DNA from 2 places in the Kitasatospora sp. NPDC090091 genome. Region 1 is predicted to be linked to the other one. Evidence: riboswitches for the same ligand, from Rfam matches in the RefSeq annotation. Region 1 holds a riboswitch; the other holds the start of a gene.

Region 1 (7,862 bases):
GGCATGGCCCTCCCGGGCCAGTCGCCGGATGGCCCGTCCGGGCGCGATTTCCGGCCGAAGCCACCTGAACGGGTGATCTATGCCCGCCGGTTGTGGCCCATGTCACCGAATTGCTGCGCGAGCGTCCCGGGATGCCGACACTGGGAACCAGCGTGGAAGGACCACCTGTCCTACCCACTTGAGCGCCGGTCCACACCTGCTCCGGCGCCGGACAGGATCCGACTACCGCGGCGGCTCCCGACGGCCACCTGAGGGCGCCGCATCACGGGGAGGATCGCAGAGCGAAGCGAGGGTACGCGTATGTGCCAGCACCGTCCTGAGTGCCCAACGGCCGAGTCCGAGGACCGCGAGGCCGCCGTGCCGGTGGCCTGCCACCCGGAGCAGGGCTGGAGCCTGCTCTGCAACGGCGTCCTGATGTTCGAGGACACGGGAGAACTGCTGCCCGACGGCCGGGTGATCGCCCCGCGCCGTCCCGTCGCCCACGCGGTCTGACCGCCGTCGGCGGGGGCAGCCGCCACACGTACGGAGCAACGGGCAGGGCCCCGGCGGATCGTTCCGCCGGGGCCCTGCCGTCGTCCGTCCGGGACCGGACGCCGTCCTACGTCAGACGCCGTACTCGTCCAGCGGCGGGCAGGAGCAGACCAGGTTGCGGTCGCCGTACGCACCGTCGATCCGGCTGACCGGCGGCCAGTACTTGTCCGCCGGGTTCACGCCCGCCGGGAAGACGGCCTCCTGGCGGCCGTAGCCGTGCGCCCAGTCGCCGGCCAGCGCGGCGGCGGTGTGCGGGGCGTTGCGCAGCGGGTTGTCGTCCGCCGCCCACTCGCCCGAGCCGACCTTCTCGATCTCGGCGCGGATCTCGATCATCGCGTCGCAGAAGCGGTCGATCTCGTACAGGTCCTCGGACTCGGTCGGCTCGATCATCAGGGTGCCGGCCACCGGGAAGGACATCGTCGGCGCGTGGAACCCGTAGTCGATCAGACGCTTGGCGATGTCGTCCACCGTCACGCCCGTCTCCTTGGTGAGCGGGCGCAGGTCGATGATGCACTCGTGCGCGACCAGGCCGCCGGGGCCGGTGTAGAGCACCGGGAAGTGCGGGGCCAGGCGCTTGGCGATGTAGTTGGCGTTCAGCACCGCCACCTGGGTGGCGCGCTTGAGGCCCTCGCCGCCCATCAGCCGGACGTACGCCCAGGAGATCGGCAGGATCGCCGCCGAGCCCCACGGCGCGGCCGAGATCGGGCCGACGCCGGTGGCCGGGCCGGCCTCCTCCTGCAGCGGGTGGTTGGGCAGGTACGGCGCGAGGTGCGCGCGCACCGCGACCGGGCCGACGCCCGGGCCGCCGCCGCCGTGCGGGATGCAGAAGGTCTTGTGCAGGTTCAGGTGCGAGACGTCCGCGCCGAACTTGCCCGGCTTGGCCAGGCCGACCAGGGCGTTGAGGTTGGCGCCGTCGACGTACACCTGGCCGCCGGCCTCGTGCACCATGCCGCAGATCTCGGTGATCTGGGTCTCGTACACGCCGTGGGTGGACGGGTAGGTGACCATCAGCACCGAGAGGCTGTCCCGGTGCTGCTCGATCTTGGCCTTGAGGTCGTCGACGTCGACGTCGCCGTCGACCAGGGTCTTCACCACGACCACGCGCATACCGGCCATCACCGCGGAGGCGGCGTTGGTGCCGTGCGCGGAGGACGGGATCAGGCAGACGTCGCGCTGGGTGTCACCGTTGGCGTGGTGGTAGGCGCGGACGGCCAGCAGGCCGGCCAGCTCGCCCTGGGAGCCGGCGTTCGGCTGGATCGACACGGCGTCGTAGCCGGTCACCTCGACCAGCTGCTGCTCCAGCTGGCGGATCAGGGTCAGGAAGCCCTGCGCCTGGTCGATCGGCGCGAACGGGTGCAGCTGGCCGAACTCCGGCCAGGTCACCGGCTCCATCTCGGTGGTCGCGTTGAGCTTCATGGTGCAGGAGCCCAGCGGGATCATGCCGCGGTCCAGCGCGTAGTCGCGGTCCGACAGGCGGCGCAGGTAGCGCAGCATGGCGGTCTCGGAGCGGTGGCTGTGGAAGACCGGGTGGGTCAGGTACTCGTCCTCGCGCAGCAGCGCGGCCGGCAGCGCGTCGGCGCTCTCCGCGACCTCCACGCCCTCGACGCCGAACGCGGCCCAGACGCCCGCCAGGTGCTCGCGGGTGGTGGTCTCGTCGGCGGAGACCGAGATCCGGTCCTCGCCGTCCTGGTGGACGTTGATGCCGTTGGCGCGCGCGGCAGCGGCGATCTCGGCGGCGCGGCCGGGGACGACCGCGGTCACGGTGTCGAAGAACTCGCCGTGCAGCAGCTCGACGCCGCCGGCCCGCAGGCCCTCGGCGAGGGCGGCGGCGTAGCGGTGGGTGCGGCGGGCGATGTCGGCCAGGCCGTCCGGGCCGTGGTAGACGGCGTACATCGAGGCCATCACGGCCAGCAGCACCTGGGCGGTGCAGATGTTGCTGGTGGCCTTCTCCCGGCGGATGTGCTGCTCACGGGTCTGCAGCGCCAGGCGGTAGGCGCGGTTGCCGTCGGCGTCGACCGAGACGCCGACCAGGCGGCCCGGGAGCGAACGGGCGTACTCGGCGCGGACCGAGAGGTAGCCGGCGTGCGGGCCGCCGAAGCCCATCGGCACGCCGAAGCGCTGCGAGGTGCCGCAGGCGATGTCGGCGCCCAGCGAGCCCGGGGACTTCAGCAGGGTCAGCGCCAGCAGGTCGGCGGCGACGGCGACGATCGCGCCGAGGCCGTGCGCCTGCTCGATGACGGCGGTGAGGTCGCGGACCACACCGGTGGCGCCCGGGTACTGCAGCAGCACGCCGAAGACGCCGCGCTCGGCGACCTCGGCCGGGATGCCCTCGGACAGGTCGGCGACGACGACCTCGACACCGGTCGGCACGGCGCGGGTGTTGATCACCGCGATGGTCTGCGGCAGGGTCTCGGCGTCGACCAGGAAGACGCCGCCCTTGACCTTGGTGACGCGGCGGGCCAGGGCCATCGCCTCGGCGGCCGCGGTGCCCTCGTCCAGCAGCGAGGAGCCGGAGGTGGGCAGGCCGGTCAGGTCGGAGACCAGGGTCTGGAAGTTGAGCAGCGCCTCCAGGCGGCCCTGCGAGATCTCCGGCTGGTACGGCGTGTACGCGGTGTACCAGGCCGGGTTCTCCAGGACGTTGCGCAGGATCACCGGCGGGGTGAAGGTGCCGTAGTAGCCCAGACCGATCATCGGCTGGAGCACCTGGTTGCGGCCGGCCAGCTCGCGCAGCTCGGCCAGGACCTGGGCCTCGCTGCGGCCGGCGGGCAGGTCCAGGCCGGTGATGGAGCGGATCGCCTCGGGCACGGCGGTGGCGGCGAGCTCGTCCAGCGAGCCGTAGCCGACCTGCGCCAGCATCTTCTCCTGCGCGGCGGCGTCGGGGCCGATGTGGCGGTTCTCGAAGGGGCTGGCCAGCTCAAGTTCGGTGAGGGTCGAGGCGCTGGTGGGGCGTCCCGCGTTCGGCTGGGCGTTCATGTGGTCGAGGCCTCCTGGTCACGGACCGGCGGGGGTACGCACGCCGGGCGGCTTCGCCGCTGCGGACAACAGCGGTTCGGCCCGACGGACGAACCCGACAGGCCTCCCCCTCTGTCATCGGGACCTGAGAGCTTCGCCCGCACGGGGCGCGGGGGCGACCCGTCGGCTTGCACCGTCGGTGAGGGTGGTCGCCACCGGCTCCCTCGCCGGCAGTCCTGCCCTGCTTTCCAGAGTGACCTATCCCACACGGTACGGATGCCTGAGAGATTCCGGGGAGGAGTTGCTCCTTCGGCGCCCCGACCAGCGTTTTCCGACGTCGGGGACTCTCCCGAGCGGGCTCGGCGGTCGCGCCCAGGGTACCAGCGGGAGGCGGTTCGATCACGGGTGTGCCGGGTCACTCGACCGCCGCACGGGTGACCCGTACGGAGCAGCGCGGGGCCCGTCCGGCGGCTCCCCGGTCGCGGGCGTCCGGTTCATGGCTTTTGGTGTGAAGTGGCGGTGTCGGACGGGCGGGCCGGCCGTCGGCCTGCGGGAGTTCCGCAGGCGCAGCGCACGGGAGGAAAGAGTGCAGACCGATATCGACCCCCGGGACCTCATCGGCCACAAGGCGGTCGACCGCAACGGAGACAAGATCGGCACGGTCGACGAGGTGTACCTGGACGACGCCACCGGGCAGCCCGAGTGGGCCGCCGTCCGGACCGGCATCTTCGGCCGGGACGCCTTCGTCCCCCTGACCACGAGCGAGTTCGCCGGCGACGAGCTGAGGGTGCCGTACGACAAGTCGCTGGTGAAGGAGTCACCCGACTTCGGTGTGGGCCAGCACCTGTCGCCCGCCCAGGAGCTCCAGCTGTACCGCTACTACGGGCTGGACACCGCGGTGGACGGCACCCCGTCGAACGGGGCGGGCTCCGGCTCGCAGCCCGCCGACCTGGACTTCGGCACCGTGCCCGCCGGCACGGCCGCGGCTGCCGGTACCGCCGCGGCCGCCACCAAGCCGTCCGCCTTCCACTCGGCCGACACGGCCGCCCCCGCCCACCACACCACCCCGGCGGCCGACCTCGGCAAGCCGTCCGAACCTGCCACGGAGGCCCACGTGCGGACCCTCGACAGCACCGCACCGGCCGCCGCCCCGGCGACACCGGCGACCCCCGAGCCGCGTCCGCAGGTCTCGGTCCCGACCGCCCCGGCGGTGCCCGTCGCGGCGACGACGGCCACCCCGGACACGACGGCCCCCGCCGCTCCTCTGGAGATCACTTGCCGCGAGGAGCGGCTGGACATCACCACCGAGTGGCACGTGCTCGGTACCGCGAAGCTGCGCAAGTACGTCACCAGCGAACCGGTCGAGCGCCGGGTGCCGGTGGTGCGCGAGCGGGTCCGGGTCGAGCGGATGCCGGTCGGCGAGGCGGAGCGGGCCGCGCTCAGCGACAAGGAGATCACCGAGGCGGTGGAGGAGGTGACGCTCCGCGAGGAGCGGCCGGTGGTCCGCAAGTACCTGGCCCCGATCGAGCGGGTGCGCCTGGTGGTCGAGCGGTACACCGCCGAGGAGGTGGTCCGGGACGAGCTGCGCCGCGAGCAGGTCGAGGTGCACGACGACACCGTCTCCGCCGCCTCCGACCGCTCTGCCTCCGACCATTCGGGCTCCAACCACGCGAGCTCCGGCCACTCCGCCGCCCCCGGGTCGCCTCCCTCGGCCTCGGCCGAGCACTCGTCGCCCAATGCCTCGTCCCACCCGGCCCCCCTCAGGCCGCTGGCCTGACCTCTCCTCCTCCCCACTCCGCCCGAAGGACCCCGGCCCCGCCCGGGGTCCTTCGACTTTGCCAAAGCTTCACCGATCGATATTTGACACAATGAAGTATCTCCCGGCATGGTTGCTTCAGTTCATTCACTATGTACGGGAGGAAGCAACCGTGAGTGAGGCACCCCAGCCCACCACCGCGGCCGAGAAGCAGAGCAGCGCCCGGGTCCTGCCGGCCCTGATTCTGGCGATGCTGTCGTTCAGCGTGGTGCAGACCGCGGTCGTCCCGATCCTGCCCTCGCTGGCCAAGGAGCTCAGCGTCTCCGGCTCCAGCATCACCTGGCTGATGACGGCCAACCTGCTCTCCGCCGCCGTGCTCACCCCCCTGTTGGGCCGGTTCGGCGACCTGCGCGGCCGCAAGCCGATGCTGCTGATCTCGCTGACCGGCCTGGTGGCCGGCTCCGCACTGGCCGTCAGCACCCACTCCTTCACCTGGCTGGTCGTCGCCCGCGTCCTCCAGGGCGCCGGCGGTGGCGTGCTCCCGCTGGCCATCAGCATCGTCCGCGACGAGCTGCCGAAGCAGAAGGTCACCGGCGGCGTCGCCGCCATCAGCGCCTCGATGGGCGTCGGCAGCGGCCTCGGCCTGGTCGCCACCGGTCTCCTGCTGGAGCACTGGAGCTACAAGTCCATCTTCTGGATGGGCCTGGTCTTCGGCCTGATCGCGGTCGCCCTGGTCGCCCTGCGGGTGCCCACCGACCCGGTCACCGACAAGGACGGCGGCGCCGACCCGCTCGGCGCGATCACCCTGGCCGGCTGGCTCTCCGCCCTGCTGGTCGCGGTAAGCCAGGGCAACAACTGGGGCTGGACCTCCACCCGCACGCTCGGCCTGTTCGCCCTCGCCGCCGTGGTCGCCCTGATCTGGGGCGTCATCGAGGTCAAGGTGAAGCACCCGCTGGTGGACATGAAGATGATGTCCCGCCCGGCCGTCGCCTTCACCAACCTCGCCGGCCTGCTGATCGGCTTCGGCATGTACGGCTCGTTCATGGTGATCAGCAACTTCGCCCAGACCCCGGAGAAGCTCACCCACTACGGCTTCACCGCCACCGTGCTGCACGCCGGTGTGATGCTGCTGCCGTCCGCGATCGGCTCGATGGTCGCCGCCCCGCTGGGCGCCCTGCTGATCGCCCGCCGCGGTCCGCGCCTGCCGCTGGTCCTCGGTGGCGTCCTCGGCGCCGTCGCGATGGCCTACCTGGCCCTCCGCCACAGCCACGAGGGCGACATCTACACCGCCTCGGCGATCTTCGGTCTGGGCATCGGCCTCGCCTTCTCGGCCATGCCGGCCTACATCAACGGCGCCGTCCCGGTCGAGCAGAGCGGCATCGCCAACGGCATGAACGCCGTGCTCCGCACCGTCGGCGGCGCGATCGGCACCGCGGTCATGGCCGCCATCCTGACCGGTGACACCATGAAGCTCCCGATCCCCGTCACGCTGCCCACCCTGGACGCCTACAAGCACGCGTTCTGGGTCGCCGCCGCGGTCTGCGCGGTCGCCGGCGCCGTGCCGTTCATGATCCGCACGATCAAGCCCACCGCCACCGTCACCGCCGGCAACGAGACGGCGGACCTCGGTTCCAGCCCCGCGCTGGCCAAGACCGACGCCTGACGAGGCGTCCACCCCCGCGCTCAGGGACAGGGCGCGGGGGAACCGGTCCCCGAGCGGTCGACGAGGGCATCACGACCGCCGAGGCCGGCACTGCAAACGGCCCCACCCGGCTCCCCCTGCCGGGTGGGGCCGCTTCGCGTCCTCAGCCCTCCCCCGCCGGGTCCGCACCGGGGGAGCCCTCCGGTCCGGGCGACTCACCCGGCCCGGCGGCCCCGCCGCCGGGCCCGCCCTCATCGGACCCGCCGTCACCCGGCTCACCGTCACCGGGCTCGCCCCAGCCCGCGTCCCGGCGCAGCGGCAGCGGCCGGGCCGGCTCCAGCACCGGATCGTCCACCGCGAAGGTCCGCACCCGCCCGGGCCCGCTCCACGGCGTCTCGAACCGGACCGTCACCCGCCCGACCCCGCTGCCCTGCACCCAGCCGGGGCCGAACTCGTCGTGGTGCACGTCCTGCCCGGGCATCCAGTGCCGCACCACGGCCTCCTCCTCCGCCGTCCCGTGCTCCTCCCCGGTCGGCGCCGGGTGCTCTTCGGCGGCCGCCTCCTCCCGCTCCGCCTGGGCGAAGAGGTCCTCCTGGGTGTAGTCGGCCAGCTGGGAGACCCCCACGCCGAGCAGCCGCACCCCGCCGGTGATGTCCACCTGGGAGGCCAACCGGCGCGCGGTCTCCGTGATCACCGCCTCGTCGTCCGTCGGACCGCGCAGCGTCTCCGAACGGGTCAGCGTGGAGAAGTCGAAGCGCCGGACCTTCAGCACCACCGTCCGCCCCGACCGGCCGGCCGCACGCAGCCGCCGCACGCACCGCGCGGCCAGCACGTCCACCTCGCGCAACACCCGCTCACGGTCGGCGAGGTCCACCTCGAAGGTGTCCTCCACCGAGACCGACTTCGCGTCCTGGTCGGCCACCACCGGCCGGTCGTCGAACCCCGTCGACATCTGGTGGACGCCGACACCGTGCGACCGCC
Region 2 (7,862 bases), on a different contig from region 1:
CCGGCCCGGATCTCCTCCTCGGTGCGCCAGGCCTTCTCGTTCTCCAGCATCAGGCCGGAGATGGACAGGCCGGTCTCCCGGGTGAGGCGCAGCAGCTCCTCGCCGGTGCGGAAGGGGTAGCGGAGCGCGGTGTCGTCGGGCTTGACCCGCTCCGCGCCGATGGCGTCCTCGTCGACCACGAAGCCGCCGCCGACCGAGTAGTAGGTCTTCTCCAGCAGGGTGGAGCCGTCGGCAGCGAAGGCCCACAGGGTCATGCCGTTGGCGTGGTACGGGAGCGAGCGGCGCCGGTGCAGGACCAGCTGGGTGTCCGGGTCGAAGTCGACGGCGTGGCTGCCGAGCAGGTGGATCCGCTTCTCGGCGGTGATCCGCTCGACGTCCCGGTCGGCCTGGTCGACGTCGACGGTGCGCGGGGAGTTGTTCTCCAGGCCCAGCAGCACCGCCTTGGGGGTGCCGTGGCCGTGCCCGGTGGCGCCGAGCGAGCCGAACAGCTCGGCACGCACGCCCGCCACGTCCGTCAGCAGGCCCTCCGACTTCAGGCGGCGGGCGAACATCCGGGCGGCGCGCATCGGGCCGACGGTGTGGGAGCTCGACGGGCCGATGCCGATGGAGAAGAGGTCGAAGACGCTGATGGCCACGGAGGACGTCCTTGTCTGGTCTCGTGGAAGGACAGGCAGGCGGGGGGCTGGCGGGCAGGGGCCGGCACGGGACGGGGCACCGCGCGCACTGTCCAGTGTGCGCGGTGCCCCGGAAACTACGGGTGGCGCGGCGGGGTGAGGCCGGTCACCTGGGCCCGAACGGTCGGGTCAGAGGTTCGGGTACAGCGGGTACTTGTCGGCGAGGGCGGTGACCCGGGCCTTCAGCGCGGCGGCGACGGTCTCGTCGAAGGCCGGCTTCAGGGCCTCGGCGATGATGTCGGCGACCTCGCGGAAGTCCTCGGCCTGGAAGCCGCGGGTGGCCAGCGCCGGGGTGCCGATCCGCAGGCCGGAGGTGACCATCGGCGGGCGCGGGTCGTTCGGGATGGCGTTGCGGTTGACCGTGATGCCGACCTCGTGCAGGCGGTCCTCGGCCTGCTGGCCGTCGAGCTGGCTGTTGCGCAGGTCGACCAGGACCAGGTGCACGTCGGTGCCGCCGGAGAGCACGGAGGCGCCGGCCTCGGCGACGTCCGCCCGGAGCAGGCGCTCGGCGAGGATGCGGGCGCCGTCCAGGGTGCGCTGCTGGCGCTCCTTGAACTCCTCCGAGGCGGCGACCTTGAAGGCGACCGCCTTGCCGGCGATCACGTGCTCCAGCGGACCGCCCTGCTGGCCGGGGAAGACCGCGGAGTTGATCTTCTTGGCCCACTCGGCCTTGGAGAGGATGACGCCGCCGCGCGGGCCGCCCAGGGTCTTGTGGGTGGTCGTGGTGACCACGTCCGCGAACGGCACCGGGTTGGGGTGCAGGCCCGCGGCGACCAGGCCGGCGAAGTGCGCCATGTCGACCATCAGCAGGGCGCCGACCTCGTCCGCGATGCGGCGGAACTCGGCGAAGTCCAGCTGGCGCGGGTAGGCGGACCAGCCGGCGATGATCAGCTTCGGCTGGTGCTCCTTGGCGAGGCGCTCGACCTCGGCCATGTCGACCTGGCCGGACTTCTCGTCCACGTGGTACGCGGCCACGTTGTAGAGCTTGCCGGAGAAGTTGATCTTCATGCCGTGGGTCAGGTGGCCGCCGTGGGCCAGGCTCAGGCCCAGGATGGTGTCGCCCGGCTGGATCAGCGCGAACATGGCGGCGGCGTTGGCCTGCGCGCCGGAGTGCGGCTGGACGTTGGCGTGCTCGGCGCCGAACAGGGCCTTGATCCGGTCGATCGCGATCTGCTCGACGACGTCGACGTGCTCGCAGCCGCCGTAGTAGCGGCGGCCGGGGTAGCCCTCGGCGTACTTGTTGGTCAGCACCGAGCCCTGGGCCTCCATGACCGCCACCGGGGCGAAGTTCTCGGAGGCGATCATTTCCAGGGTGGTCTGCTGGCGGTGCAGCTCGGCGTCGACCGCGGCGGCGATCTCCGGGTCGAGAGCGTGCAGGGACTGGTTGAGAACCGTCATGGTGTGGTCTTCCCGGGAGGAGGGAGTACGGGAGGGCGGGTCCGGCGCCGGGGCGGCCGCGGTGCGGCGGCCGCCCCGGCGGGGGCTCAGGCCTGCGGGTTGGTCAGCGCGTCGTACTCGGCGGCGCTCAGCAGCTCGTCGGTGGCCTCGACGCGGACCTTGAACAGCCAGCCGCCCTCGAACGGGGCGCTGTTGACCAGCGAGTTGTCGTCCAGGACGTCCTGGTTGACCTCGGTGACCTCACCGGTGACCGGGGAGTACAGGTCGCTGACCGACTTGGTCGACTCCAACTCGCCACAGGTCTCACCGGCGGTCACGGTCTCGCCGACCTCGGGCAGCTGCACGTAGACGATGTCACCGAGCGCGTCGGCCGCGTGCTTGGTGATGCCGACCGTGGAGACACCGTCCTCGGCGGCGGTCAGCCACTCGTGCTCCTTGGTGTACTGCAGGTGCTGGGGGTTGCTCATGGCGTCATTCTCCAGGATGGGAAGCGGGTACGACGAAGCGGCCCGTCGGGCGGACACGCCTCGGGAAGGGGGAAGGGGTCAGCGAGCGCGCTTGTAGAAGGGCAGCGCCACGACCTGGACCGGCTCGTGCTTGCCGCGCACGTCCACCGCGACGGTGGAGCCGGGGGCGGCGTGCGCCGCGTCCACGTACGCGATCGCGATCGGCTTGCCCAGCGTGGGGGAGGGGGCGCCGGAGGTGATCCGGCCGATCGGCTCGCCCTCGGTGGAGACCACGGTGTACTCGGCGCGCGGGACCCGCTTGCCCTCGGAGACCAGGCCGACCAGGACCCGCGGCGGGTTGGCCTCGGCCTCGGCGGCGGCCTTCTCCAGCGCCTTCCGGCCGACGAACGCGCCCTCGTTGGTGGTCTTGTCGAAGCGGACCACCCGGCCGAGGCCGGCGTCGAACGGGGTCAGCTCGGTGGAGAGCTCGTGCCCGTACAGCGGCATGCCGGCCTCCAGGCGCAGCGTGTCGCGGCAGGACAGGCCGCAGGGGACGAGGCCGCGGTCGGCGCCGGCCTCGGTCAGGGCGTTCCAGATCTGCTCGGCGTCGCCCGGGTTGCAGAAGATCTCGAAGCCGTCCTCGCCGGTGTATCCGGTGCGGGCGAGCAGCACGTCGCGGCCGGCCACCTGGGCCGGGAGGATGGCGTAGTACTTGAGGCCGGGCAGGTCGGCCTCGGTGGTGGCGGCCAGGATGCCGGTGGCCTCCGGGCCCTGGACGGCGATCAGCGCGTAGGTGTCGCGGTCGTCGGTGACGACGGCGTCGTAGCCCTTGGCGCGGGCGATCAGCTCGTCCAGCACCAGCTGGGCGTTGGAGGCGTTGGCGACGACCAGGAAGGCGTCCTCGCGCAGGCGGTAGACGATCAGGTCGTCCAGGATGCCGCCGTCCTCGGCGCAGATCATGGTGTAGCGGGCGCGGAGCACGCCGAGCGCGGAGACGAAGCCGACCAGCGCGTGGTCCAGCATCTCGCCGGCCTGCGGGCCGGTGACGGTGATCTCGCCCATGTGGGAGAGGTCGAACAGACCGGCCTTGGTGCGGACGGCGAGGTGCTCCTCGCGCTCGCTGCCGTAGCGCAGCGGCATGTCCCAGCCGGCGAAGTCGGTCATGGTGGCGCCGAGACGGCGGTGCAGCGCGTCGAGCGCGGTGAGGCGGAGGGACGACATGGCCTGGAACTCCTCGGTCTGGGCACTCAGGGGTGCGCACGCCGGACCGGACCCGCTCGGGGAGGGACCTGACCTGCGCGCGGGCATGCGGCGGCTGGGTCTCCCCATCTGTCGTCGAACCTGAGAGCTTCACCGCAACACGGGCCCGCAGCTGTTTCCAGCTAACAGGACAGCATGGCGGCTTGCACCGTGGGTGGGCGCGCGACATGGCCGTGCGCCGCTTTCCAGATCTGCCTAACCCGTGCGGTAGGGGGGCCTGAGAGATTCCGGGGAGGACTTGCTCCTTCGGCGCCGGCTGTGCCGCCCCTCGGGGCGGCACTCCGGACTCTCCCGCGCGGGTTCGAGCGGCCGGTATGGAGTTTGGGATCGGCCGCCGCGGGAACGCGTGGCCGCGCACATCATGGCACGTCCGGCGCCCGGGCGGGAGAGGGGCCCCGGTCGGCCCGCTAGGCTGCACGCGTCGACGAGCCAGTGAGGCGGTACTAGGGGCACATGGGGTACCCGGTGGAGCAGCAGCAGGGGTGGGGCGGCCCGGATTCGGCGCCGCCGGGCGGGGGATGGCCCGCCAACGAGCTGGAGCAGGTGCTCACCGCCGCGCTCGGCGATCCGGGCGCGACCCCGCGGGTGATCGAGGTGCTGGCCCGCAGCCAGGTGTGGGTCCCGCTGCCGGCCGGGGCCGACCCGCAGGGCCAGGCGCTGGACCTGCCGACCATCGAGCTGGCCGGCGACCCGTACGTACCGGTCTTCTCCTCGCAGGAGGTGTTCCTGCAGCAGGCCCCGGGGATGGCCTTCGCGATCGCGCCGGTCTGGGAGTTCGCCCGCGGACTGCCGCTGGGCGTGGGCATCGCGGTGAACCCGGAGGCGGCGGTCGGCATCCCGGTGCCGCCGGAGGGCGTGGCCGAGCTGCGGCGCGGGCCGCGTGAGGACCGGTGGGACGACCCTGCCGCGCCGACCGGCGGGCGGGTGGCGCTGCGCGAGCCGGTGCCCGGCGAGGACCCGGAGGCCTTCCTGGCCGCCTGCCGCGCCGAGCTCTCGGCGCTGCCGGGCGTGCTGACCGCCCGGCGGGCGCTGGCCAGTGTCGAGGGCGAGCCGACCGTGATGTTCGTCGGCGTCCAGCTGGACCCGGTGGCCCCGGCCGACCCGGCCGTGGTGAACGGCGCGCTGGGCCGGGCGCTGGGAACCGCGCCGCTGCCCGGTGGCGTCCACCTCGTGCTGCTCGACCTTGCGGAGGACCCCGTGGTCGAGTGGTTGCTCAACCGGGTCCAGCCGTTCTACACACGGATGTGACGCACCCCTCCCCGCCCGCGGTCGGGCGGCCCGCGCAAGGGTCGGAGGGGTCAGGCAGGCACGTCGGCATGGCGGTGGTGGGTGGCGCCCCATAGGGTGCGTGCAGACACTCCGCCGGGGCCGGCGGCCAGGCGAGGGAAGAAGAGGCGCAGCGAGGTGGGCGCATGAGTGCGGGAGCGGTAGCGGGCGGTGCACCGGGGCCCTGGGGCCAGGCACCCGCCGGGCGCCCCGGCGCGGATCCGAGGGCCCTGGAGCACGCCCTGCGCGAGGTCGCGCCGGAACGCTGGGAGGCGTACGAGGCGCTGCTGCAGGCGCTGGCCGACGGCCAGGTCTGGATGCTGCTCTGGCACGGGACGCCGGGGAGCCCGGACGCCCAGTACGGGAACATGGAGATCAGCGGCCACGGCTACGCGCCGGCGGTCACCTCGCCCGAGCAGCTCGCGGCCTCCGGCTGGACGCGGGCGCACGAGGTGATCTCCGGGCGCGAGATCGCCGCCTCGCTCTACCGGACCCGCTGGGGCCTCTGGCTGAATCCGCACGCCCCCGGCGGCGGCGTCGGGGTGCCCTGGGCGGACCTGCGGCGGATCGCGGCCGGACTGGACCGGCTGCCGGCCGGGCCGCTGAAGCTGAGTGAGCCGCAGGTGCCGGCGCAGCAGTTCTTCGCGCTGCTGGAGCGCCAGGCGGTCGAGGTGCGGGCGGTCCGCTCGCTCCGCCGCGCCTGGGTGCAGCCCTCGGTGGGGGAGCCGTACCTGGCCATCGGTCTGGACCTGTACGAGAGTTCGCCGCCGACCGTGGAAGCCGTCCGGGCGCTGATGCAGCGGGCGATCGCGGTCGCGCCGGAGGGGCTGGCCGTCTCCACGGTGGCGATGGGGGACGAGTACGACCCGGTGGCGCTCTGGATGCGCGCCAACGCGCGGCCGTTCTACGACCGCGAGGCGGGCGGCCAGGGCCGGCCGGCGACCGGGCCGTACCCGCCGGTGCCCCCGCCGCCGTACCCGTCGCAGGCGGGGCCGGGCTACGCCTACGGGACGCAGCCGCCGGCGCAGGGCTGGCAGGGGCAGCCGCCGCCGCAGCAGCCGTGGCCCGGCTATCCCGGGCGCTGATCCGCAAGAACCGCCGACCAGGGCCGGTCTGACGTGATGTCGGACCGGCCCTCGCGCATATCCGGACGATTTCCGGGAAAGTCCTGGCAGGCATATTGACATGCCTGGTACAGCTGTGTGAAGAGGGATATGCCGGTGATTCGGGAGGTGCATGTCGACAGATCACAGTTGGGCATCTGTCGGTTGGCAGGGCTGGCGCAAGCCAGTTCGGATGGCAGAGAGTTCTGCAACAACGCACCGCGCGTGGTTGGCGCCTCACAAAGGCGAACGCGCAGGCGGACAGCTTGATCCACGCGATGCCCATCCCGCGTGGCGGCAGTACCCGCGCACGCAGCACCGCACGACGTACCGCCGGGATCCACCGCACCCGTACCTCCGCATGTCCGTACCTCCGCACGTCCGCACCAGCCGTACCGCCGATCCGGCGACCGGCACCCGTGGGCCGGCCACCGTCGGCGAGGGGACCGAACTGACCATGACCGCACTCACCAAGACCGCCGGGAACGAGCCGGAGGCAGACGCCGCCGCCAGCCCGGCCAAGAAGATCGAGGGCCGCTCGCTCGGCCAGATCGCCTGGACCCGCTTCAAGCGGGACAAGGCCGCCGTCGCCGGCGGCGTCGTGGTGATCCTGCTGATCCTGCTCGCCGTGCTGGCCAAGCCGATCGAGTCGGTCTTCGGCCTGGACCCCGACGCGCTCAACCAGGACCTGCTGGACGCCAACCTCGGCGGCCTGCCGATGGGCGACTGGGGCGGCATGAGCGCCGACCACCCGCTGGGCGTCGACCCGCTGCAGGGCCGTGACCTGCTCTCCCGCATCATCGAGGGCTCCTGGGTCTCCCTGCTGGTCGCCTTCGGCGCGACCCTGCTCTCCAACACCATCGGCACCGTGCTCGGCGTGATGGCCGGCTACTACGGCGGCTGGGTGGACACCCTGATCAGCCGGGTGATGGACGTGTTCCTCGCCTTCCCGCTGCTGCTCTTCGCCATCGCGATCTCCGCCTCGCTCCAGGGCGGCGCGTTCGGCCTGCACGGCCTCCCGCTGCACATCATGGTGCTGATCTTCGTGATCGGCTTCTTCAACTGGCCCTACATGGGCCGGATCGTGCGCGGCCAGACCCTCTCGCTGCGCGAGCGCGAGTTCGTCTATGCCGCCCGCAGCCTGGGCGCCCGCGGGCCGTTCATCCTGTTCAAGGAGCTGCTGCCGAACCTGGTCGGTCCGATCCTGGTCTACTCGACCCTGCTGATCCCGACCAACATCCTCTTCGAGGCGGGGCTCAGCTTCCTCGGCGTCGGCATCCAGGCCCCGCAGGCCTCCTGGGGCGGGATGCTCAACGACGCGATCAAGTACTACCAGGTGGACCCCCAGTACATGGTGGTCCCCGGTCTGGCGATCTTCCTCACCGTGCTCGCCTTCAACCTGCTCGGCGACGGGCTGCGTGACGCCCTCGATCCCAAGAGCAACTGACTCAACGTCAGGACCCTTCGTTTCGCCTCCACTTCCTCAAGGGGTTGATCTCACCCATGCGTAGGTCCCGTACCGTCGCGCTGACCGCCGCGGCCGCTGCTGCGGTCCTGGTCGTCACCGGCTGCTCCTCCAGCTCGAAGAGCGGCGACAGCTCCTCCTCCGCGTCCGGCAGCAGCGCCGGCGCCGGTGCCGATGCGGCCACCAAGGGCATCGTCAACGCCTCCGACAAGAAGGGCGGCACCGTCACCTTCGAGATGCGCGGTACGCC

What was found. Region 1 has a riboswitch for glycine ahead of gcvP (aminomethyl-transferring glycine dehydrogenase). Riboswitches for the same ligand answer to the same signal wherever they lie in the genome.
Region 2: linked by a shared signal. The riboswitch ahead of gcvT (glycine cleavage system aminomethyltransferase GcvT) and the one ahead of gcvP (aminomethyl-transferring glycine dehydrogenase) in region 1 are both predicted to bind glycine.

The regions. Positions count from the first base shown of each region.
Region 1 covers NZ_JBIVDY010000011.1:299,321-307,182, forward strand. The annotation lists gene ACIPSC_RS21190 (DUF5999 family protein) at 301-492, shown strand; gene gcvP (aminomethyl-transferring glycine dehydrogenase) at 604-3,504, opposite strand; glycine riboswitch at 3,742-3,845, opposite strand; gene ACIPSC_RS21200 (PRC and DUF2382 domain-containing protein) at 4,070-5,260, shown strand; gene ACIPSC_RS21205 (MFS transporter) at 5,412-6,902, shown strand; gene ACIPSC_RS21210 (DNA polymerase IV) at 7,045-7,862, opposite strand, start outside.
Region 2 covers NZ_JBIVDY010000005.1:56,799-64,660, reverse strand. The annotation lists gene ACIPSC_RS10220 (L-serine ammonia-lyase) at 1-635, opposite strand, end outside; gene glyA (serine hydroxymethyltransferase) at 804-2,072, opposite strand; gene gcvH (glycine cleavage system protein GcvH) at 2,159-2,539, opposite strand; gene gcvT (glycine cleavage system aminomethyltransferase GcvT) at 2,618-3,739, opposite strand; glycine riboswitch at 3,974-4,082, opposite strand; gene ACIPSC_RS10200 (enhanced serine sensitivity protein SseB) at 4,232-5,026, shown strand; gene ACIPSC_RS10195 (enhanced serine sensitivity protein SseB C-terminal domain-containing protein) at 5,191-6,129, shown strand; gene ACIPSC_RS10190 (ABC transporter permease) at 6,605-7,594, shown strand; gene ACIPSC_RS10185 (ABC transporter substrate-binding protein) at 7,651-7,862, shown strand, end outside.